DNA from 3 places in the Duganella sp. LjRoot269 genome. Region 1 is predicted to be linked to each of the others. Evidence: predicted binding sites of a transcription regulator. Region 1 holds the regulator's gene; each other region holds the start of a gene.

Region 1 (7,696 bases):
GTCGCGCACCATCGCCAGCGACAGCGAGTTCAGGGCCTTGGGCCGGTCCAGCGTGATGGTGCCGGTGCCGTTGCCGACGCTGGTGTGGACGTATTCGCTCATGAGTAAAAAGGGCTGAAGGAAAAGCCCTATTCTACTGCGACTTCGGCGCCGCCAGATGTTCGAGCGGATTGGGCAGATTGAGGTCGCCGCCCAGGCGCGGCTGCCATTGCTTCTTCGCCGGCACCTCCTGCGGCTTGCCTTCGTGGCGGCCGTAGATGGTGGTCACGTCGAGCACGCCGACGCGCTCCTGCTCGAAGCCGGTGGCCTTGGCGATGCCCGACGGATCTGCCGACGCCGCAACGGTGAACTTGACGATCTGGTCCAGCTTGGGATCATGCAGGTCCAGGATCGATGCGATCATCACCAACGGCACGGTGGCGTACACCTGGTAGTGCAGCGCCTTGGCCGCGCGCTCCATCTCGGCCGGCAGCGAACCGTCGGCCGCCATCTGCCCCATCGCGTGGTCGAACACCTTGCGGCCCCAGCCCAGGTAGCGCTGGTCGCCCGTCACGCCGCCGACCGCGGTGACGGCCAGGCCTTCCCAGTAGTAGTGGTTGTTGCGGCCGCCCTTCTTCGCATCGGAGTGCGCCATCGTGGCGTCGGCCAGCGTCTTGAGCCAGCCTTCGATGGCCTGCTGCTGCGCGGCGCCGGCGGCCGGCTTCAGGCGCGCATAGCTGAGCGCCATGCCGCCCAGCGTCCACTTGCGCACGTAGTAGGCCTGCTCGCTGGACAGCTTGCCCAGCATGGCCTTCTGCCCGGCCCAGCTGGCCAGCCAGGTCAGCGCGCAGGCGCCGTCGGCCGCGTTGGCCTTGGGGTCGAGCTGGTAGGCGGTGGCGCCCTTCGCCACCTCGGCCAGGAAGTCTTCGATCGGCTTGGTGTTGGCGATGTTGCGCGCCCGTAGCACCGGATCGATGACGGAATGGTGCGCGTCCGAGTAGTAGCTGTTGGCGTCGATGTCGATGCGGGCCGGCGGCGGGGCTTCGCACGCCAGCGCCGCGCCGGTGGCGAGCAGGCCAAGCAATGACGTGCTGGCAATCAGGTGAGATTTCATGGGAGGGCTCATCAAGTTAAACGTTTAACTATCTTACCTCAAAAAAGGGCGCCGATGCGCCCTTAGTCGAGTGGTGCCGGGGCCGTTGTTATAGGGCGGCGGCAGCGGGTTCGTAGCTATCCGGGAGATGCTTGATCGCATCGTGGCCGTGCTCTTGGACCTTGGCTTTGTATTTCATGACCTGCCGATCCAGCTTGTCGATCAGCGTATCGATGGCGGCGTACAGGTCCTGGGACAGGCTTTCCACGTAGACGGTTTTACCCGACATGCGCAGGTTGATTTCAGCCTTCTGGCGTTTCTCTTTCTCTTTAAGGTTATCTACAGTCAGAATGACAGCAATATCAATCACTTGATCAAAGTGGCGTGTGACGCGTTCGAGCTTGTTCTGCACGTATTCACGGATGGCCGAGGTCACTTCGAGATGATGTCCACTGATGGTGAGATTCATACACACTCCTAAAGATGATGTCGCTTCTTACGGTTAGTGCGTGGCCCATTACTACCGGGCGCGCAGGAACCAAGTAACTACAAAGACTTGCGGAGACTGACTGGCGGGATTTTCAACGCTTCGCGATATTTGGCAACAGTTCGTCGCGCAATCACCATGCCTTGTTCTCCCAGCATGTCCGCAATCTTACTGTCGGATAAAGGATTTTTCGGGTCTTCTGCTCCTGTCAATTGCACGATGAGTGCGCGTATCGCCGTCGAACTTGCTTCCCCTCCCGCTTCGGTGGCGACATGGCTACCAAAGAAATATTTCAACTCAAACATGCCGTGCGGGGTCAGCATGTATTTTTGAGTTGTTACCCGAGAAATAGTACTCTCGTGTAAACCCAGTGTATCAGCAATTTCGCGAAGCACAAGGGGGCGCATGGCAACCGCGCCGTGCGAGAAAAAGTTCTTTTGTCTTTCTACTATCGCCTGGGCGACGCGCAGGATGGTGTCGAAACGCTGGCGCATATTCTTGATCAGCCACTTGGCTTCCTGCAGCTGCGCGCCCATCGCGCCCTCGCCTTTTCCCTGCTTGAGCAGGTTGGCGTACATGGCGTTGACGCGCAGGCGCGGCATGACGTCGTTGTTCAGGCTGACCTGCCAGCCGGTGCGCGATTTCTTGACGATGACGTCCGGCACCACGTAGTCGGACACGTCCGACGCGAACGCCGAACCGGGGTGCGGATTGCACTGGCGGATCACGGTCTGCGCCTCGCGCAAATCCTCGTCGTCGCACAGCAGCGCTTTTTTCAGCTTGTTGAAATCGCGCTGGGCAAACCACGTCAGATGGTTTTCCACGATGGCCAGCGCCATGCGCCGCGTCACCATCGGCACGCCCGGCAAGCGCTTGATTTGCAGCGCCAGGCACTCGGAGGCGTTGCGCGCGCCCACGCCCATCGGATCAAAGCTCTGCAGCAGCGACAAGGCGGTCTGCAGTTCGTCGATGTCCAGTTCCAGCTCCTCCGGCAGGCGGGCGTGGATGTCCTCCAGCGATTCCTCCAGGTAGCCGTTTTCGTCGAGCGCGTCGATGATCAGCTCGACCAGCGCGCGGTCGCGCATTTCCAGCACCGTCACGCGCATCTGTTCCATCAGGTGCTCGCGCAGCGTGCAGTGGTTGGCTTCGAGCTGCGGGCGCGCGTCCTCGTCGTCGGGCGCCTTGCTGCGGCCGGCGTCGCTCCAGTCGACGTCGGCGTCGCTGCTGGTGCTTTCGGTGTCGGCGGCAGGGCCGTCGTAGTTGTCGGCGTCGGCGGCCGGCGCTTCCTGCGCGTTGGGCGGGCCTTCCGGCGGCGCGTCGCCGACCGGGGCCTGCTGGCTGATGGCGCCGTCCGACAGCAGCCGCAGCGAGCGGTCCAGCGGGTCGTCGAGACGCTCCAGCAGCGGGTTATCGGTCAGCAGCTGTTCGAGTTCCTGGTGCAGCTCCAGCGTGGACAACTGCAGCAGCCGGATCGACTGCTGCAGCTGAGGTGTCAGCGCGAGGTGCTGCGACGTGCGCAGTTGCAATGACTGTTTCATGGGGTAAGGCTACATCCTGAAGTGTTCACCCAGGTACACGCGACGCACCGACTCATTGGCGATGATGTCGTCTGGCCGGCCTGAAGCCAATACCGTGCCCTGGTTGATGATATACGCGCGGTCGCAGATGCCCAGCGTCTCGCGCACATTGTGATCGGTAATGAGGACGCCGATGCCGCGTTCCTTGAGGAAGCGCACGATGCGCTGGATCTCAATGACGGCGATCGGGTCGACCCCGGCGAATGGTTCGTCGAGCAGCACGAAGCGCGGATTGGTGGCCAGCGCGCGCGCGATCTCGACCCGGCGGCGTTCGCCGCCCGACAGCGACAGCGCCTGGTTTTCGCGCAACTTTTCGATCTGCAAATCGGCCAGCAGGGTATTGAGCCGTTCATCAATTGCAGCCTTGGATAAAGGCTTGCCGTCCACTTTCTGGATTTCGAGGACGGCGCGGATATTTTCTTCCACGGTCAGCTTGCGGAACACCGACGCCTCCTGCGGCAGGTAGGACAGCCCCAGCGACGCGCGGCGGTGGATCGGCAGGCTGGAGATGTCGGTGCCGCTGATGTCGATGGTGCCGGCGTCCGACGGCACCAGGCCGACGATCATGTAGAACGAGGTGGTCTTGCCGGCGCCGTTGGGGCCCAGCAGGCCGACCACTTCGCCGCACTCGACCTGCAGCGAAACGTCGTGCACGACCTGGCGCTTGCCGTAAGTCTTTTGCAGGCCTTTGACGATCAGGGTGCTACCGCAGGATGGTTCCATTTATTTCCCCGGCGTAGGCGTGGTGGCGGAGGCGGCGGGAGCCGAGGCTGCAGGCGGACGGATCGTCGGCTGGATCACCATGGTGCCGCGGCCTGCACCCGGTTTGCTGACGCCAGAGACGTTGTTCTTGACATCGAAATGTTCGGTGCGGCTGTCATAGGAAATGAATTCGCTGTCGACTTCACTGGCCAGGCGACCGCCCTCCAGTTGGCGTACCTTGGCCTTGGCGAACAGCTTTACCAGGTCGGTCTTGTCGCTGTACTCGATGCGTTCGGCTTCGCCCTCAATCCACTGGTCGCCAGCGCCGTCGCGCTTCTGGCGGAAGGTGGACAGCGTGCCAGGCGTGCTGGTCAGCACGACAAAGTTATAGCCTTCCGGATCGGTCGTCACGACCGCCTTTGGCGATTTCATCAGCAAGGTGCCGCGGGTCAGCACGACGTTGCCGATCAGCGTCTTGATTTGCTTGACGTCGTCGATCTGCAGATCGTCGTAATCGATCTTGGTCGGTTTGTTGGCGTCGGCTTTTTCCGCATGGGCCGCGCCAGCCGCCATCAGCAGCATCGCGGCCGTCAGGATCAGTTTTTTCATCATCATTCCATTCTTCATCATTGGTTCTTTCAATGGCCGCGCGGCGGCACGGTCAGTTGCCCGCGTCCGCCCAGTTGCACCTGGCGGGTGGCGTTGTTGGCCTTCATGCCGACGCCGTTGGCCGTCGCGTTGCCCATTTCCAGCGCGACCGGCGCCGTGGTTTCCATTCTTTCCTCGTCCGGGAACACGGTCAGCGCCGGGGTCGTCATGCGCATCGCCTGCGCTTGCGGCGTGGCCGGGCGCACGACGTCCACATTACCATTGAGCTGGACCCGCGTATTGCCCTGGTCGACATGCGCGGTATCGGCATGGATATTCATCGGCGGCTGGTTGCCCGCCAGGCTGTGCACGTAAGGCTTGTCGATGTCGGAAGCGTCGTCGACCGGACGGTGGGTCAGCTTGTCGCCGGAAATGATGTAGGCCGGCTGGCCCGCCTTGTTCATGCGTACGAGGCTGAAGCGGTCGATGATGTAGTCCGGCTCGTTGCGGTGCTGGTCGGCCTGTGCTTCCTGGCCGGCCTGATTGACCACCTGCACCAGCCAGAAGCTGCCGACGGCGACAAACACGCCGACGACCATGATGACGGTCAGCTGCCAGCGGTGGGCTGTTCTTTTACGCATGACTGATCCCCGTCAAACCAGGAACTGCGCCATCACGCGCTCGTAGCTGCCCTGCGCGTGCAGCAGCAGTTCGCACACTTCGCGCACGGCGCCGCGGCCGCCGGCGGCGACGGTGGTGTGGTGCGCGCGCTCGAGCACTTCGGCGCGGCCGTTCGGCACGGCGACGGCGAAACCGACGCGCGTCAAGATCGGCAGGTCGACCACGTCGTCGCCGATGAAGCCGACCTGCTCGGCGGTGAGGCCGGTCTTTTCCAGCAGCGCGTTGAACGGCGTCAGCTTGTCGTGGCCGCCCTGGTGCAGGTGGGCGATGCCGAGGTCGGCGGCGCGCTTGATCACCTGCGGCGACGTGCGCGCGCTGATGATGGCGGTCTGCACGCCGGCTTCCTGCAGCAGCTTGATGCCCAGGCCGTCGTGCACGTTGAAGGTCTTCAGCGCCTCGCCCTCGGCACCGTAGTGCAGGCTGCCGTCGGTCAGCACGCCGTCGACGTCGAAGATCATCAGCTTGACGCGGGCGGCCCGTTCGACATACGTGAATTCAGTCATCAGATCACCTTGGCGCGGGTCAGGTCGTGGATGTGCAGCGCGCCGACCAGCTTGCCGTCGGCGTCGGTCACCAGCATCTGGTTGATGCGGTACTGCTCCATCACGGCGACCGCGTCGACGGCCAGTTTTTCCGGCGAGATCGAGCGCGGGTTGGCGTGCATCACGTCGCGGATGATGACCTTGCTGAAGTCCTGGACCTTCTCGATCATGCGGCGCAGATCGCCGTCGGTGAACACGCCGACCGGCTTGCCGTCGGCGTCGACGATGGCGGTCATGCCCATGCCCTTCTGCGTGATTTCCAGCAGCGCGTCGGTCAGCTTGACGTCGGCGGTCACCTGCGGCACGGCGTCGCCGCTGCGCATGACGTCGCGCACGTGGGTCAGCAGGCGGCGGCCCAGCGCGCCGCCCGGGTGCGAGCGGGCGAAATCCTCTTCCTTGAAGCCGCGCAGGTCCAGCAGCGCGACGGCGATGGCGTCGCCTAGCGCCAAGGTGACGGTGGTCGACGTGGTCGGCGCCAGGTTCATCGGGCAGGCTTCCTTGGCCACGGCCACGTTCAGGTGGACGTCGGCGATGTCGGCCAGGCTGGAGCCCGGCTTGCCGGTCATCGCGATGACCTTGCTGCCCATGCGCTTGACCACCGGCAGGATGGTCATCAGCTCGGCGCTTTCGCCGGAATACGAGATGGCGATGAAGGCGTCGTCGGCGGTGACCATGCCGAGGTCGCCGTGGGCCGCTTCGGCCGGATGCACGAACAGCGCCGGCGTGCCGGTCGAGGCCAGCGTGGCGGCGATCTTGCGGCCGATATGGCCGGACTTGCCGATGCCTGACACGACCACGCGGCCCTTGCAGTTCAGCAGCAGGGAAATTGCCTGAACGACACTATCGTCGGTCTCCAGACGGGCATTCAGGGCGGCGATCGCCTCCGCTTCGTTTTGCAGCGTATCGCGGGCCAGGCGCAGCGCGTGGGCGGCCATTTTTGCGTCAAAAGCTTTCAGCATTGTTTTTTCATGGGTTACACTCATGCCCAAGTATAGCCGAATTGAGAAAGCAAAAAACTTGCCAGTCACAACATAACCCCCGCATCGGCCCACAAACAACGAAATTATATTTTTTTACTGGCTATGTTGACATGACGTTTACGCCGCTGGAATTAACGCTGATCCTGCTGGGAAGCGCGGTGCTCGGCGTCGTCGCTTTCCGCATGCTGCACCTGCCGCCCATGCTCGGCTACCTGGCCGTCGGCATCCTGATCGGCCCGCACGCGCTGGGCCTGGCCGAATCAAGCGAGGCGACCCACTCGCTGGCCGAATTCGGCGTGGTGTTCCTGATGTTCTCCATCGGGCTGGAATTCTCCCTGCCCAAATTACTGGCCATGCGCAGCATCGTGTTCGGGCTGGGCATGGCGCAGGTGGGGCTGACCATCGTCGCGACCATGGTGTTCGGCTGGGCCCTCGCCACCCAGCTGCCGGCCGACATCCATATCGGCTGGCAGGCCGCGTTTGCGCTGGGCGGCGCGCTGGCGATGTCGTCGACGGCCATCGTGTCAAAAATGCTGACAGAGCGGCTGGAGCTGGAAAGCGAGCACGGCCGCAAGATCATCGGCATCCTGCTGTTCCAGGATCTGGCCGTGGTGCCGCTGCTGATCTTGATCCCCTCGCTGGGCCAGCGGCCGGACGCGCTGGTCGAGACGCTGGCCTGGGCCGGCGTCAAGGCCGTCATCGTGCTGGCGCTGCTGCTGTTCTTCGGCCAGAAGCTGGTGCGCACCTGGTTCACCATCGTGGTCAAGCGGCGCTCGCAGGAACTGTTCATGCTGAACCTGCTGCTGATCACCTTGGGCGCGGCCTGGATCACCGAGCGCGCCGGCCTGTCGCTCGCGCTGGGCGCCTTCGTGGCCGGCATGCTGATTTCCGAAACCGAATTCAAGCACCAGGTGGAAGAGGACATCAAGCCCTTCCGCGACGTGCTGCTGGGGCTGTTCTTCATCACCATCGGCATGCTGCTCAACGTCCACCTGGTGCTGGAAAACTGGTGGCTGGTGCTGGTGCTGCTGGCCGGCCCGGTGCTGCTGAAGTTCGCGCTGATCGCC
Region 2 (7,696 bases), 2.7 Mb from region 1:
GACCTGTCCCGGATCGCGGGGGTCTCCAAGTCGATGCTGTCGCAGATCGAGCGCGAGAAGGCCAACCCGACCATCGCCATCACCTGGCGGCTGGCCAATGCGCTGGGAGTGCAGATCGGGGAACTGCTGGCAACGGCCGAACGGGAGACGGAGACCGTCCGCGTGATCGAGGCGCACGAAATTCCTACCCTGCCCGGCCATCACGCCGGCTACGTGCTGCGCATCCTGGGCCCGCTGGAACTGGCGAGCAAATATGAGTGGTATGAACTGACGCTGGTGCCGGGCGGCGAACTGGCCTCGCAGGGACATGATCCTGGCGCGCAGGAACACCTGACGCTGCTGCACGGTTCGGTGGAAGTGGAAGTGGGACCCGACAAGAAGAAGGTCAAGCTGGGCAGCACGGCGCGCTACCCGGGTGACCAGCAGCACATCATCCGCAACGTCGGCAAGACCGAGGCGAAGGCGCTGCTGGTGGTGATACACCGTTAATTGGTTACCAATTCGACTCCCGCTCCGGAGTCGATGTGATGCGGTGGATCGACAGGTCGGCCCCCTGGAACTCCTCCTCCGGATCGAGACGCAGGCCGAGCGTGGCTTTCAGCAGGCCGTAGATGGCGAAGCCGCCGATCAGGGCGATCGCCACGCCGAGCAAGGTGCCGCCCAGCTGCGCCGCCAGCGACACGCCGCCGATGCCGCCCAGGGCTTTCTGGCCGAAGATACCCGCCGCGATACCGCCCCACGCGCCGCACAGGCCGTGCAGCGGCCACACTCCCAGCACGTCGTCGATCTTCCATTTGTTCTGCGCCAGCGTGAACATCCAGACGAACACACCGCCGGCGATGGCGCCGGTGGCCAGCGCGCCCAGCGGGTGCATCAGGTCCGAGCCGGCGCACACCGCCACCAGGCCGGCCAGCGGCCCGTTGTAGGCGAAGCCGGGATCGTTCTTGCCCATCAACAGCGCGACCAGCGTGCCGCCGACCATCGCCATCAGCGAATTGACGGCCACCAGGCCGTTCATCTTGTCCAGCGCCTGCGCGCTCATGACGTTGAAGCCGAACCAGCCCACCGTCAGAATCCACGCGCCCAGCGCCAGGAAAGGGATCGACGACGGCGGATGGGCGGCGATGGCGCCGTTCTTCATATAGCGTCCACGGCGGGCGCCCAGCAGCAGCACGGCCGGCAGCGCGACCCAGCCGCCGACGGCATGCACCACCACCGAACCGGCGAAATCGTGGAACTCGGCGCCGAAGGCGGAGGCCAGCCATTGCTGCACGCCGAAGCGGTGGTTCCAGACGATGCCTTCAAAGAATGGGTAGACAAAGCCGACCAGCAGCGCGGTGGCGACCAGCTGCGGATGGAAGCGCGCCCGCTCGGCGATGCCGCCCGAGATAATCGCAGGAATCGCCGCCGCAAAGGTCAGCAGGAAGAAGAACTTGACCAGCTCATAGCCGTTTTTGGCAGCCAGCACGTCGGCCGAGGAGAAGAAATTGACGCCATAGGCGATGCTGTAGCCGACAAAAAAGTACGCAATCGTCGACACCGCAAAATCCACCAGGATCTTGACCAGCGCGTTGACCTGGTTTTTCTTGCGCACCGTGCCCAGCTCCAGAAACGCGAAGCCGGCATGCATGGCCAAAATCATGATGGCGCCGAGCAAAATGAACAATGCGTCGGCGCCGTCTTTGTATCCACCCATCAAGATTACTCCCCAAAATAATGCAAAAGTTAAAAACGAATATGAGTAAAAGCAATATTCGTTCCACTTTGGTGCAAATTTTAAGTGACTGATTTCGCTGGGTTTTGTTTTGGTGAATACTTCGCACCACCGTCGTGCGCACCGAAAGATGGCATCATTTTGGTGCAGATCAGATCGGAGCTCCCGGAGGCACAGCAGGCAAGGCCCGCAGTTTGACGCTGCGCGGATCGGCCAGATAGCCGGCAATCAGCTCGGCCGCCTGCTTGCGGCTGCCGGCCGTGACACCTTTGCCGGGATTCTTTTGCAGCCACTGCGCCAGCTCGCGCACCGATTGCCGCACCTCCGCCGCCACCTGTGGATGCAGTTTGCCGCCGTCCAGCAGGTTCAGCATGGCGTCGGCCAGCACCCAGTCGGCCGCCAACTGCACCGCTTCGCCTCCGACGACCGAGGCCGGCACCGGCTCGCGCTTCCAGGTTTTTTGCAGCAGCAACGACAGCACTTCCTGCACGCCGGGCTGTTGCGCGTCGCGCGCGTGCTGCCAGGCGACGCGGTTGATACGGTTGGCGTCCAGCAGGAAGCCGGCCGTTTGCGCGGCGCCCGCCTCGGCGATCGAGAAGGCGTCGAACACCGAACCCATATTGGTGGCGAAGTATTCGCGGCTGCGTTCATGGCCCATCGCCGGCGGCGTCAGGACGTCCAGCACGCCGGCCGGCAGCGCCAGGTATTCGGCGCGCAGGCTGTCGGCCAGGCGGTTCAAAGCCTGGCGCTGAATCGCCGCTGGCGTGGCCTTGATGCCAGCCTTGCCCAGGCCGGCCTTGACGTCGCCCGCGCTGGTGTAATCGAAATCTCCGCCGCCGATCAGTCGCGCCACCGCTTCGCCCTGATAGCGCTGCAGCAGGTAGACAGGGACCAGCCGCGCTTCCAGCTCGCCGATCTGGCGGGCGTCCGGCAGCACATCCACCGAGAAGGTTTGCAGCGCGCGCTGGCGGACGGCGCCCAGTTGGTCCCAGGTCTTGATCGAGTCCGGTCCGAAGTCCCACAACAGGCCGTCGGGATGGCTGGAGCCTGGCGAGCGGTCGTCCTGGTCGCTGGAGTACGGCATGCCGGCTGCGCGCGCATCGGCGCGCAGCTTGGCCAGCGCCGCCTGTTCCTGAGTGCCGCCGCCAAAGTCGCCGTAGATGTATTTGACGATGTAGTCGTCCCACGGCCCGACGCCGACGCCATAGGCATCCGCCAGATCGACATTGCCCCTGGCGTCAAGCTTCAGTATCGGATGGGGGTAATCCATCACCGAGCCGTTGCCGTTGCCCATGCGGCTGGCCGCGAAATTATGGGCGAAGCCCAGCGTGTGTCCCACTTCATGCGCGGCCAGCTGGCGCAGTCGGGCCAGCGCCATTTCCTCGGCCAGCTTCTGCTTGTCGGCCGGAGCGTTCTTGCCGTACGGGGCAAGCAGGCTTTCGGCGATCAGGATGTCCTGGCGCACGCGCTGCGAACCCAGCGTGACGGCGCCGCGGATAATCTGTCCGGTACGCGGATCGGCCAGCGCGTTCCCGTAGGACCAGCCGCGCGTTGCGCGGTGTACCCAGTGGATGACGTTGTAGCGGATGTCCATCGCATCGACGCCCTCGGGCAGCAGCTCGACGCGGTAGGCGTCCTTGAAGCCGGCCTTCTCGAAGGCGCTGGCCCACCACGAGGCGCCGGCGATCAATGCCGAGCGCACGGGCTCCGGCGCGCCGCGGTCGACGTAGTAGACGATGGGCTTCTTGACGGTGCTCACCGCCGCCGACGGATCGGTCTTTTCAAGGCGGTGCCGTACTTGCCAGTGAACGTCGATGCTGCTGGCGAGCGGCGTGGCGAAGTCGTAGTAGCTGGTGTCGAAGCCACCGGAATATGGATGGTAGGCGCGTGGCTGCCAGCCGCCGGCTTTTTCACCCACCTCGGGCAGGCGCACCATGCTGATGCGCTGGCGCAGCGACAGGCTGGCGGGATCGGCGCCAACCTGGCGCACATACTCGGCCTGTCCGGGACCGGCAAAGGTCAGCAGCGACTCCAGTTCGATGTTGTCCGGGAAGGCCTTGGCCTCTTCCGCCAGCACAGCGCTACGCGTGGCATCTACCTGGTAGGCGCCCTGCTTGGCGGCCGTCAGGCGCGCGACGACGCCGTGACGGTCGGCCAGCAGGAAGCTGGAGAAGTCGATGAGATGACGCCCGCCATCAGCGGCGAGAATGTCGCCGGACCACAGTACGGCGCTGGCAAAGGATTCCTGCACGGCGGCGCGTTCGTCCTTGTCCGGCGAAGCGGCGATGAAGTTGGTGTTTTCCTGGACCAGGAACAGCCTGGCGCCACGTTTTTCAAAGTGCGCCATGCGCATCTCGCCCGGCTGGCCGCGATCGAGGCCGACGTCGTTCGAGCCCAGTGCGTAAGGCAAGGAACTCAGTAGCAGGAAGGGCTGGTTCAACGCGGCCACCGACAGCAGCACCCTGCCCTTGTCGGTATCGCGCCAGACGTCGATGAAGCCCGGCTGCGATTGCATGCCGCGCGTGACGTCGGCGATCTGCCTGGCAGCCGGCGCCGTGGACGAAACGGCCGAAGGCGAAGCGGCGGCGCCAACCACCGGTGCCGCGCCCGACATCAAAATGGCGAGCAGCAGCGGCCCGGCGGCTGGCGCGGCCCTCACTGCTGGCCCGCCGCTTTGACGCCTTCAGCGGCGCCGTCCATCTTCAGCGCGCGGCTCAGGAAGCCCCAGCGGTCCGCCACTTCCTCGATCTGCTTGGTGGTCGGCTTGCCGGCGCCGTGGCCGGCCTTGCTGTCGATACGGATCAGGATGGGCGCGCCGCCCGGCGCCTGATCGGCCTGCGCGGTCGCGGCGAACTTGAAGCTGTGGGCCGGTACCACGCGGTCGTCATGATCGGCGGTGGTGATCATGGTCGCCGGATAGCAGGTGCCCTTCTTCAGGTTGTGCAGCGGCGAGTACTTGACCAGCGCCTTGAATTCGTCGGCGTTGTCGGACGAGCCATAGTCCGAAGTCCAGGCCCAGCCGATGGTGAACTTGTGGAAGCGCAGCATGTCCATCACGCCGACCTGCGGGATCGCCGCCGCGAACAATTCGGGACGCTGCGTCATCGCCGCACCGACCAGCAGGCCGCCGTTGCTGCCGCCGCCGATGGACAGCTTGGCCGGCGACGTGACCTTGTGCTCGATCAGCCATTCGGCCGCGCCGATGAAATCGTCGAACACATTCTGCTTCTGCAGCTTGGTGCCGGCCGCATGCCACGATTCGCCGTACTCGCCGCCGCCGCGCAGGTTGGCCATCACGTAGACGCCGCCCATTTCCAGCCACGCCAGGTTGGCGACCGAGAACGACGGCGTCAGCGAGATATTGAAACCGCCGTAGCCGTACAAGTAAGTAGGATTGCTGCCGTCCAGCTTCAGACCCTTCTTCGACACGATGAACATCGGCACCTTGGTGCCATCGCGGCTGGTGAAGAATTCCTGGCGTGTCTCAAACAAAGCCGGGTCGAAGTCCACCTTCGGCTGGCGGTACACGCTGCTCTTATTGGCCTTGAGGTCGTAGCGGTAGATGGTCGACGGCGTGGTAAAGCTGGTGTACGAGTAGAAGGTTTCGGTATCGGCGCGCTTGCCGTTGAAGCCTCCGGCCGAGCCGAGGCCCGGCAGTTCGATATCGTGCAGCGGCTTGCCTTTGAGGTCGAACACCTTGACCAGGCTGTGCGCATCGCTCAGGTAATCAACCAGCAGCTGGTTGTTGACGATGGATGCGGACACCATCGTGTTGCCACTCTCGGGCACGATCTGCTTCCAGTTCAACACGCCCGGCTTGCGGGTGTCGATGCTGATGATGCGGCCGCGCGGCGCGTTGCGCTCGGTGCGGAACCAGAACACGGAACCGTCGTTGCCGATGAAGTTATAGGCCGCGTCGAAGTCCTCCAGCAGCGGCACCACCTTGGCGTCCTTGCGCGACAGCTCCTTGTAGTAGACGCGGTTCTTGTTCTCCGTGCCCTGCGACGCGGTGATCACCAGGTATTTGCCATCCTCGCTCACTTCGGCGCCGAAGCCCCAGTCCTTGTGGTCCGGCCGGTCGTAGACCAGCGTATCCGCGCTTTGCGGCGTGCCGACCTTGTGGAAGTACAGCTTCTGGAAGTAGTTGACGTCGGCCAGCTTGGTCGCTTCCTTCGGCTCGTCGTAGCGGCTGTAGAAGAAGCCGGAACCGTCGTGCAGCCATGCGGTGCTGGAGAACTTGACCCACTTGATGATGTCGTCGGTGTCCTTGCCGCTGTCGATGTCGCGCACCCTGATCTCGTTCCAGTCGGAGCCGGATGCCGCGGTGCTGTAGGCCAGGTAACGCCCGTTCGGGCTGACGGCCAGGCCGGCCAGCGCCACGGTGCCGTCGGCGGCCAGCGTGTTCGGATCGAGCAGCATGCGCGGCACGTCGGCCAGCGTCTTCATCGTGTACAGCACCGACTGATTCTGCAGCCCGTCGTTACGGCTGTAGAAATAGCGGCCGCCTTCCTTGAACGGCACGCTGAAGCGCTCGAAGTTCCACAGCTTGGTCAGGCGCGACTTGATCGCGCCGCGGCCCGGGATCTGCGACAGGTAGCCCTGCGTCAGCTTGTTCTGCGCCTCGACCCAGGCGTGGGTCTCGTCGCTGTTGGCGTCTTCCAGCCAGCGGTAGGGATCGGCGATGGTGGTGCCGTGGTAGTTGTCCTGCTGGTCCACGGTGCGGGTGATCGGGTAGTTCAGCGTTGCGCCGGGGGCCGGGCAGGTTTGCGCCAGGGCGGAGGCTTGCGACAATATCAGGGAGGCCAATAGCGATAAACGTCGTTGCATGTGTGATCCGTATCAAAGTAAGGTTCAGGAACACAGATCATAACGTGAAGTTTAGCAAATTTGAAACGTTAGGCCGGAAGCCAGGACATTTTTTATTTGGCGTAGCTGACGTCGTCGGTGGCGATGGCGGCCGGCGCCTGCCACGTCTCCAGCCAGGAAATGAACTGGTCGCCGGGGATCGGACGGCTCATGAAGTAGCCCTGTCCCTGGTCGCACCCCAGTTCGGCCAGCAGGCGCCATACGGCTTCGCTCTCGATGCCCTCGGCCACCACGCGCAGGCCCATGTTGTGACCGAGGTCGATGGTCGAGCGCACGATCTTGGTGTCGCCGATGTCGTTCTCCATGTTCAGCACGAAGGACTTGTCGATCTTCAGTTCATTGACCGGCAGCCGCTTCAGATACGCCAGCGACGAATAGCCGGTGCCGAAATCGTCGATCGACAGGTCCACGCCCATCGCGCTCAGGCGCTCCAGCGTGTTCTGGGCGCGCACCGGATCGTCCATGATCGCGCTCTCGGTGATCTCCAGGCAGAACGAGCCGGGAGCGAGCTTGTGGCGCTCCAGCAGGTCGGCAAACTTGGCCGGCAGGTCCTGGTCCAGCAAGTCGCGCGTCGACAGGTTGACCGACACCTTCAGCGGATAGCCCTTGGCCGCCAGCTCCTGGCACAGCTCCGCCGACTTCTCCATCACCCAGCGCGTCAGCACGCGGATAAAGCCGGTCTGCTCGGCGAACGGAATGAACTCGTCGGGGAACACGTTGCCGCGCTCGGGATGGACCCAGCGCACCAGCGACTCCATGCCCACCACCTTGCCGGTATCGAGCATGATCTTCGGCTGCACGTGCAGGCGGAACTCGTTGCGCTCGATGGCGTTGCGCAGCTCCGTCAGCAGCGACAGGCTCTTCTCGCTGGACTTGTCCATCGCCACGTCGTAGACCACGGCGCCGTCGTTGCGCTGCTTGGCCGCGTACATCGCCACCTCGGCCATGCTCAGCAAGGCGACGCCGTCGCTGCCGTGGGCCGGATAGCCGGCGATGCCCAGGCCCGCGCCGATGTCGACCGTCTGGTCTTCCAGCGACAGCGGCGTCTCCAGCGTCTGCAGGATCTCGGCGGCCATGCGCTGGGCCGAATCGAGGTCGGAGGCCGGCAGCAGCACG
Region 3 (7,696 bases), 1.3 Mb from region 1:
TCGCCCCACAGGCCGGTTTCCTTCGCGTACAGCTCGACCAGCTTGACCAGTTCGTCGTCGCGGCCGGTCAGCTTCAGGTACTTGATGGTCTGCTCGTCGATGTAGAACATCGCGGCGGTGGAGCCGTATTCCGGCGCCATGTTGGAGATGGTCGCGCGGTCGCCCAGGGTCAGGTGGGCGGCGCCTTCGCCGAAGAATTCCAGGTAGGAGGACACGACCTTCTGCTTGCGCAGGAATTCGGTCAGCGCCAGCACGGTGTCGGTGGCGGTGATGCCCGGTTGCGGCTTGCCCGTCAGCTCGACGCCGATGATGTCCGGCAGGCGCATCCACGACGCGCGCCCCAGCATCACGCTCTCCGCTTCCAGCCCGCCGACGCCGATGGCGATCACGCCCAGCGCGTCGACCATCGGCGTATGCGAGTCGGTGCCGACCAGCGTGTCCGGGAAGGCCACGCCGTCCACCGCCTGGATGACGGGTGACATGCGTTCCAGGTTGATCTGGTGCAGGATGCCGTTACCCGGCGGGATCACGTCGACGTTCTTGAACGCCTTCTTGGTCCAGTTGATGAAGTCGAAGCGGTCTTCGTTGCGGCGGTCTTCGATCGCGCGGTTCTTGTCGAAGGCATCCGGATCGAAGCCGCCGCATTCGACGGCCAGCGAGTGATCGACCACCAGCTGCGTCGGCACCACGGGATTGACCAGCGCCGGATCGCCGCCTTGCAGCGCGATCGCGTCGCGCAGGCCGGCCAGGTCGACCAGCGCGGTCTGGCCGAGGATGTCGTGGCACACCACGCGCGCGGGGAACCATGGGAAGTCCAGGTCGCGCTTGCGTTCGATCAGCTGCGACAGCGAGGCGTTGAGCGTGGCCGGATCGCAGCGGCGCACCAGGTTTTCCGCCAGCACGCGCGAGGTGTACGGCAGCTTGGCCCAGGCGCCAGGCTGGATCGCATCGACGGCGGCGCGCGCGTCGAAGTAATCCAGCTTGGTGCCGGGCAGGGATTTACGGAATTGGGTATTCATTATTGACGGTCCTTGATCGGAACGAACTTCAGGTCCTCGGGACCGACGTAGTTCGCGCTTGGACGAATGATCTTGTTGTCAATGCGCTGCTCGATGATGTGCGCGGCCCAGCCGGACGTGCGCGAGATGACGAACAGCGGCGTGAACATGGCGGTCGGCACGCCCATCATGTGGTACGACACGGCCGAGAACCAGTCCAGGTTCGGGAACATCTTCTTGATGTCCCACATCACGGTTTCCAGGCGCTCGGCGATGTCGAACATCTTCATCGAGCCGGCTTCCTGCGACAGCTTGCGCGCCACTTCCTTGATCACCACGTTGCGCGGGTCGGAGATGGTGTACACCGGGTGGCCGAAGCCGATCACGACTTCCTTGTTGGCGACGCGGTTGCGGATGTCCGCTTCGGCTTCGTCGGCGTTTTCGTAGCGCTTCTGGATCTCGAAGGCGAATTCGTTGGCGCCGCCGTGCTTGGGACCGCGCAGCGCGCCGATCGCGCCGGTGATGGCGGAGTGGATGTCCGAACCGGTGCCGGCGATGACGCGGCTGGTGAAGGTGGAGGCATTGAACTCGTGTTCCGCGTACAGGATCAGCGAGGTGTGCATCGCCTGGACCCAGCTGTCGGACGGCTTCTCGCCGTGCAGAAGGTGCAGGAAGTGGCCGCCGATGGAGTCGTCGTCGGTTTCGACGTCGATGCGCTTGCCGTTGTGGCTGAAGTGGTACCAGTACAGCAGCATCGAGCCGAACGACGCCATCAGGCGGTCGGCGATGTCGCGCGCGCCCGGCACGTTGTGGTCATCCTTTTCCGGCAAGGTGCAGCCGAGCACCGACACGCCGGTGCGCATCACGTCCATCGGGTGGGCCGATGCGGGCAATGCTTCCAGCGCGGCCTTCAGCGACTGCGGCAGGCCGCGCAGCGATTTCAGCTTGGTCTTGTAGCCTTTCAGTTCGGCGGCGGTCGGCAGTTTGCCGTGCACCAGCAGGTAGGCGATTTCTTCAAACTCGCAGGTGCTGGCGACGTCGAGGATGTCGTAGCCGCGATAGTGCAGGTCGTTGCCGGTCTTGCCGACGGAGCACAGTGCCGTGTTACCGGCGGTGACGCCCGACAGGGCAACGGATTTTTTTGGTTTGAAGGTGGCTTCGGTCATTTCAGGGTCTCCTCGATTTCAATTATTTTTTCTGTGCAGCGAACAGGGCATCCAGCTTCTGCTCGAAGCTGTGGTAGTTGATGCGTTCATACAGTTCGGCACGGGTCTGCATGGTGTCGACGACGTTCTGCTGCGTGCCGTCGCGGCGGATCGCGCCGTAGACGTTTTCCGCGGCCTTGTTCATCGCGCGGAAGGCCGACAGCGGATACAGTACCAGGCCGACATCGGCGCTGCGCAACTCGTCCACGGTGAACAGCGGCGTCGAGCCGAATTCGGTGATGTTGGCCAGCACCGGCACCTTGACGGCGGCGGCGAATTTCTTGTACATGTCCAGGCTGATCATCGCTTCCGGGAAGATCATGTCGGCGCCCGCTTCAACGCAGGCGACGGCGCGTTCGATCGCGGCGTCCAGGCCTTCGACGGCCAGCGCGTCGGTGCGGGCCATGATGACGAACTGGTCGTCGGTGCGCGCATCGACGGCGGCGCTGATGCGGTCGACCATCTCCTGCTTGGTGACGATCTCCTTGCCCGGACGGTGGCCGCAGCGCTTGGCGCCGACCTGGTCTTCGATGTGCATGGCGGCGGCGCCGAACTTGATCATCGACTTGACGGTGCGCGCCACGTTGAAGGCGGAGGCGCCGAAACCGGTATCCACGTCGACCAGCAGCGGCAGGTCGCACACGTCGGTGATGCGGCGCACGTCGGTCAGCACGTCGTCCAGGTTGGAGATGCCCAGGTCTGGCAGGCCCAGCGAGCCGGCCGCGACGCCGCCGCCCGACAGGTAGATGGCCTTGAAGCCGGCGCGCTTGGCCAGCAAGGCATGGTTGGCGTTGATCGCGCCGACCACCTGCAACGGGGATTCCTCTTGAACGGCTTTGCGGAACGCGGCGCCTGCGGAGTATGAACTCATGTTGTGACCTTTCAATGTTGCGGTGAAGTTGTGCTTACTAGTGCAAAGGGCGTGCCAGAGTATCAGTCCTTATAAATCAAACACTTGCGTCAAATCGACGTTTCAGCTTCGTTTCAATATGAAACATCGAAACGAATGCGTTACAATTGAAACATGCGCCATTCCACACCCCTGCCCTTCGACGCCAACGACAAACCGGTGATCTGGACGGTTTCCGTCTCGCGCCTGTACGACCTGTTCCGCGACATCACGCTGGAATACGACGACCTGGCGACCATCGAACCGATCAATCTCGGCTTCGACGAAGCGGCGCGCCATATCCGCGAACGCATGGCCACCGAGCGCTGCGACGCGGTCATCGCCGCCGGCTCCAACGCCGCCTACCTGAAGGGCCGGTTGTCGGTGCCGGTGGTGATCGCCAAGTTCAGCGGCTTCGACGTGATGCAGGCGCTGGCGCGGGCGCGGCGCGTGTCGGACCGCATCGGCATCGTCACCTATCAGGAAAAGCTGCCGGAGCTGGCCGAGTTTTCCGGTACCTTCGGTTTCGACGTGGCGCAGCGCACCTACGCCACCGAAGAGGATGCGCGCGCGCAGATCCACGACCTGAAGGCCGCCGGCATCAAGGCCATCGTCGGCGCCGGCCTGATTACCGACCTGGCCGAGGAAGCGGGACTGACCGGCGTGTTCGTCTACTCCGCCGCCTCGATCCGCCACGCCTTCGACGACGCGCTGGAAATGGCGCGCCTGACGCAGCTGGAGTCGAACCGCAGCCGCGCGCGCGGCGCCGTGGTGGCGGACACGCTGCGCGCCAAGCATGGCATCAACGACCTGCGCGGCGATTCCGATGCGATGGAAACGCTGCGGCAGGCCGTGGTGCTGTACGCGAAATCTCCGGCGACCGTGCTGATACAAGGCGAAACCGGCAGCGGCAAGGAACTGGTGGCGCAAGCCATCCATCGCGAAAGCCCGCGCACGCTGGGACAGAACCGGCCGTTCGTGGCCGTCAATTGCGGCGCGATCGCGGAATCGCTGCTGGAATCGGAGCTGTTCGGACACGAGGAAGGCGCGTTCACCGGCGCGCGCCGCGGCGGCCACGCGGGACTGTTTGAAGCGGCCAACCGCGGCACCCTGTTCCTCGACGAGATAGGCGAGATGCCGCTGACGCTGCAAACGCGCCTGCTGCGCGTGCTGGAAGAGCGCGAGGTGGTGCGCGTCGGCGGCACGCGGCCTATCGCCGTCAACGTGCGCATCATCAGCGCCACCCACTGCGACCTGGAGCAGCGCGTGCGCGAGGGCCGCTTCCGCGCCGACCTGTTCTACCGGCTGGCCGTGCTGCGGCTGTCGCTGCCGCCGCTGCGCGCGCGGCCGGAAGATGTGATGACGCTGGCCGAGTGGTCGCTGAAGAACGCGCTGGCCTCGCTGGGCGCGCGGCCGCATCCCAACCTGCACGCGGAGATAATGGCCTGCGCCCCGCTGCTGCAGCGCTACGATTGGCCCGGCAACGTGCGCGAACTGCGCAACCTGACCGAGCGCCTGGCGCTGTTCCTGGCCGCCGAGCCGCTGCAGGCGCTGACGCCGGCCTTCGTGCTCGGCGTGGCACCGGAACTGGCCGGCCTGGGCGCCGCACAGGCTGCCGTATCTTCCTCGCTCCCCGCGCTGTCCGGACCGGCGGCGGCCGGGCGCGCGGCGGCGGCCAGCGCCACCGACGTGCTGGCCCGCTTCGGCGGCCGGCGCGACGCGGCGGCGGACTACCTCGGCATCAGCCGCACCACGCTGTGGCGCAAGCTGCGCGCCGAGGCTGGAAAATAAGCGTGCGCCGGCGACCGGCGGCCGGCGCTAGAATCGGCCCATGCCGCCACCCGAACCCAACTCGCTGAAAGAACAACTGCGCAACATCATCGAGGAAGCGCGCATGGTGCTGCCCGGCATACAGGCGCTGTTCGGCTTCCAGACCATCGCCGTGTTCAACCAGCGCTTCGACGAACTGCCCGCCGCCGTGCAGGCCACGCACCTGTTCGCACTGGCCATGGTGGTGATCTCTATCGCACTGATCATGTCACCCGCCGCATGGCACCGCATCGTCGCGCCGCACCGCGTGTCGGAAGCCATCGTCAAGCTCTCGTCCCGCATGATCAGCGCCGCGCTCGTCCCGCTGGCGTTCGGGCTGGCGCTCGACATGTTCGTCGTGGTCTACCTGGTCAGCACCTCGGTGGCGATCAGCGCCGCCGCCTGCGTGCTGGCGCTGGCCTTGCTGCTGACGCTGTGGTTCGCCCTGCCGCTTATCACGGTAAAAAAACCGCTCATCAAGTAGCCGTCGCCGGCGCGCCGGCCGACCGTTAGCATGGCTTCACTTACCCACGCTAACGGAGATCACCATGCCACGCACGCTCATCAAAAGCATCGCCACCATCGCCGCCAGCCTGACGCTGGCCTATGCCGTCGCGCCGGCCGCGGCCGCCACCACGGCCCATCCCGCCTTCAAAGTCGACGTCAGCGGCAAGGGCGCGCCCATCATCCTGATTCCCGGCCTGGCCTCCGCCGGCGAAGTGTGGAATGGCACGGTCGCGCACTATTGCGGCGCCAAGAACCAGTGCCACGTGCTGACGGTCGCCGGCTTCGCCGGCGTGCCCGCCGTCGCAGGCCCGCTGTTGCCGGCCGTCGAGCAGCAGATCAGCGACTACATCTCCGCCAACAAGCTGGATCATCCCGTCGTCATCGGCCACAGCCTCGGCGGCTTCATCGGCATGAAGCTGGCGGCGGATCATCCCGACCAGGTCGGCCGCCTGGTCATCGTCGACACTTTGCCGGCGCTGGCCGCCGTCCAGATGCCCAGCATCACCGCTGCGCAAATGAAGGAAATGGCCGCCGGCATGCGTGCCCGCATGGAAGCGCAGGACGTCGAAGCCTACCGCGCCGGCCAGCAGAAAACGCTGGCCAGCATGATCAGCAAGCAGGAAGACATCGACCGCGCGCTGGGCTGGGGCAAACTGTCCGACCGCCCTACCGTCATCAACGCCATGACCGAGATGATGAGCGACGATATGCGCCAGGACATCAGCCGCATCAAGGCGCCGACGCTGGTGCTGGGCAGCTGGATCGCCTACAAGGACTACGGCACCAAGCCGATGTTCGAGCAGATGTACAAGGCGCAGTACCAGCAGCTGGCCGGCGTCAAGGTGGAGCTGGCGGACAACGCCCGTCACTTCATCATGTACGACGATCCAACTTGGATGTATGATCGTATCGATAACTTTTTGAAATAAGCCCATCATGACCAACGACCGCCCTTGGCTCGCCCGCCTGAACTGGTACTGGGTGTTCCAGCTGGCAGGCTGGAACTTCCTGCCCCTGCTGTTGATGACCATGACGCCCGGCGACAGTCACACCGGCCGCATGGTGGCCATCTCCTTCTGGGGCGTGGCGGCGGGGCTGGTCATCTCGGACCTGTGGCACCGCCTGCTCAAGGCCCAGGTCCGCAACGGCATCCGCATCAACTGGAAGGTGATACTGGTGGCGATCCTGGTGCTCGGCACCATCCACACCGGCGTGCAGACGGTCGGCTACCTGGTGATCAAGCCGTTCGGCGAAGTACACGGCGTGGCCTGGCTGCCGGGCGCGTTGATGTTCTGGTGGGGAGTTTATCTGGTGTGGAATATCTTCTACATGGCCGTGCTGTCGCTGCGCCGCGCCAACCGTTTCGAGCAGGAGGCGTTGCGGCTGGAAATCGCCGCCAAGGACGCCGAGCTGCGCGCCCTGCAGGCGCAGGTCAATCCGCATTTTTTTTTCAACAGCATGAACAGCGTGCGCGCGCTGATTTATGAAGACCAGAACGCCGCCGCGCAAATGATCGACCAGCTGGCCAGCGTGATGCGCTACGCGCTGCAGTCCGGCCAGAACGATACCGTGCCGCTGGCCGCCGAAATCGAAGCCGTGCAGGCCTACCTGGCGATTGAAAAAATCCGCTTCGAGGAACGCATGCGGGTCAGCGTGGAAATCGGCATGGGGCTGGAGCACGTGCGCATCCCGCCGATGGCCTTGCAGACGCTGGTGGAAAACGCCGTCAAGTACGGCGTCGAGACCAGCCCGACCGGCAGCGAGATACGCATCCGCGCGCAGCGCATGGACGACGGCATGATCCACATCGAAATCGCCAACCTCGGCGCCATCCTGCCGTTCGCCAATTCGACCAAGGTAGGCCTGGTCAACACACGCAAGCGGCTGGCGCTGGCGCTGGGTGCCAACGCCAACCTGGACCTGACAGAAAACAGTGGCTGGGTACGCGCCACGCTGACTTTACCGGAGGCCGCCTGATGCGCGCTTTGCTGATCGACGACGAGCGCCTGGCACGCGCTGAACTGCGACGCCTGCTGGCGGCACATCCAGAAGTGGAAATCGTCGGCGAGGCCGTCAACGCGGCGGACGGCGTGCAGCAGATCGCCGCGCTCAAGCCCGACCTGATTTTCCTCGATGTGCAGATGCCCGGCGGCAGCGGCTTCGACATGCTGGCGGCGCTGGAGGATGCGCCGGAAGTGATCTTCACCACCGCCTTCGACCAGTACGCGTTGCAGGCGTTCGAAGTCAACGCGCTGGACTATCTGCAAAAGCCGATCCAGGCCGCGCGC

Evidence for each region. The regulator sigma-54, encoded in region 1, starts transcription at its own class of promoters, with help from an activator protein. The targets are predictions, from matches to a motif close to TGGCANGNAANCTGCTTT.
Region 2: ACSQ3S_RS16225 (ammonium transporter) is a predicted target of sigma-54. The motif match lies at 1,745-1,762, and genes of this name have one in related genera.
Region 3: prpB (methylisocitrate lyase) is a predicted target of sigma-54. The motif match lies at 3,114-3,131, and genes of this name have one in related genera.

The regions. Positions count from the first base shown of each region.
Region 1 is NZ_CAXUSL020000001.1:962,878-970,573, reverse strand. It holds gene ACSQ3S_RS04235 (enoyl-CoA hydratase/isomerase family protein) at 1-102, opposite strand, end outside; gene ACSQ3S_RS04230 (alginate lyase family protein) at 134-1,093, opposite strand; gene hpf (ribosome hibernation-promoting factor, HPF/YfiA family) at 1,182-1,541, opposite strand; gene ACSQ3S_RS04220 (RNA polymerase factor sigma-54) at 1,619-3,097, opposite strand; gene lptB (LPS export ABC transporter ATP-binding protein) at 3,107-3,859, opposite strand; gene lptA (lipopolysaccharide transport periplasmic protein LptA) at 3,860-4,453, opposite strand; gene lptC (LPS export ABC transporter periplasmic protein LptC) at 4,477-5,067, opposite strand; gene ACSQ3S_RS04200 (KdsC family phosphatase) at 5,080-5,610, opposite strand; gene ACSQ3S_RS04195 (KpsF/GutQ family sugar-phosphate isomerase) at 5,610-6,608, opposite strand; gene ACSQ3S_RS04190 (cation:proton antiporter domain-containing protein) at 6,740-7,696, shown strand, end outside.
Region 2 is NZ_CAXUSL020000001.1:3,620,002-3,627,697, reverse strand. It holds gene ACSQ3S_RS16230 (helix-turn-helix domain-containing protein) at 1-489, shown strand, start outside; gene ACSQ3S_RS16225 (ammonium transporter) at 494-1,696, opposite strand; gene ACSQ3S_RS16220 (zinc-dependent metalloprotease) at 1,866-4,373, opposite strand; gene ACSQ3S_RS16215 (prolyl oligopeptidase family serine peptidase) at 4,370-6,541, opposite strand; gene ACSQ3S_RS16210 (putative bifunctional diguanylate cyclase/phosphodiesterase) at 6,634-7,696, opposite strand, start outside.
Region 3 is NZ_CAXUSL020000001.1:2,251,085-2,258,780, reverse strand. It holds gene acnD (Fe/S-dependent 2-methylisocitrate dehydratase AcnD) at 1-1,019, opposite strand, end outside; gene prpC (bifunctional 2-methylcitrate synthase/citrate synthase) at 1,019-2,164, opposite strand; gene prpB (methylisocitrate lyase) at 2,187-3,074, opposite strand; gene prpR (propionate catabolism operon regulatory protein PrpR) at 3,228-4,883, shown strand; gene ACSQ3S_RS09995 (DUF6328 family protein) at 4,924-5,385, shown strand; gene ACSQ3S_RS09990 (alpha/beta fold hydrolase) at 5,450-6,337, shown strand; gene ACSQ3S_RS09985 (sensor histidine kinase) at 6,345-7,385, shown strand; gene ACSQ3S_RS09980 (LytR/AlgR family response regulator transcription factor) at 7,385-7,696, shown strand, end outside.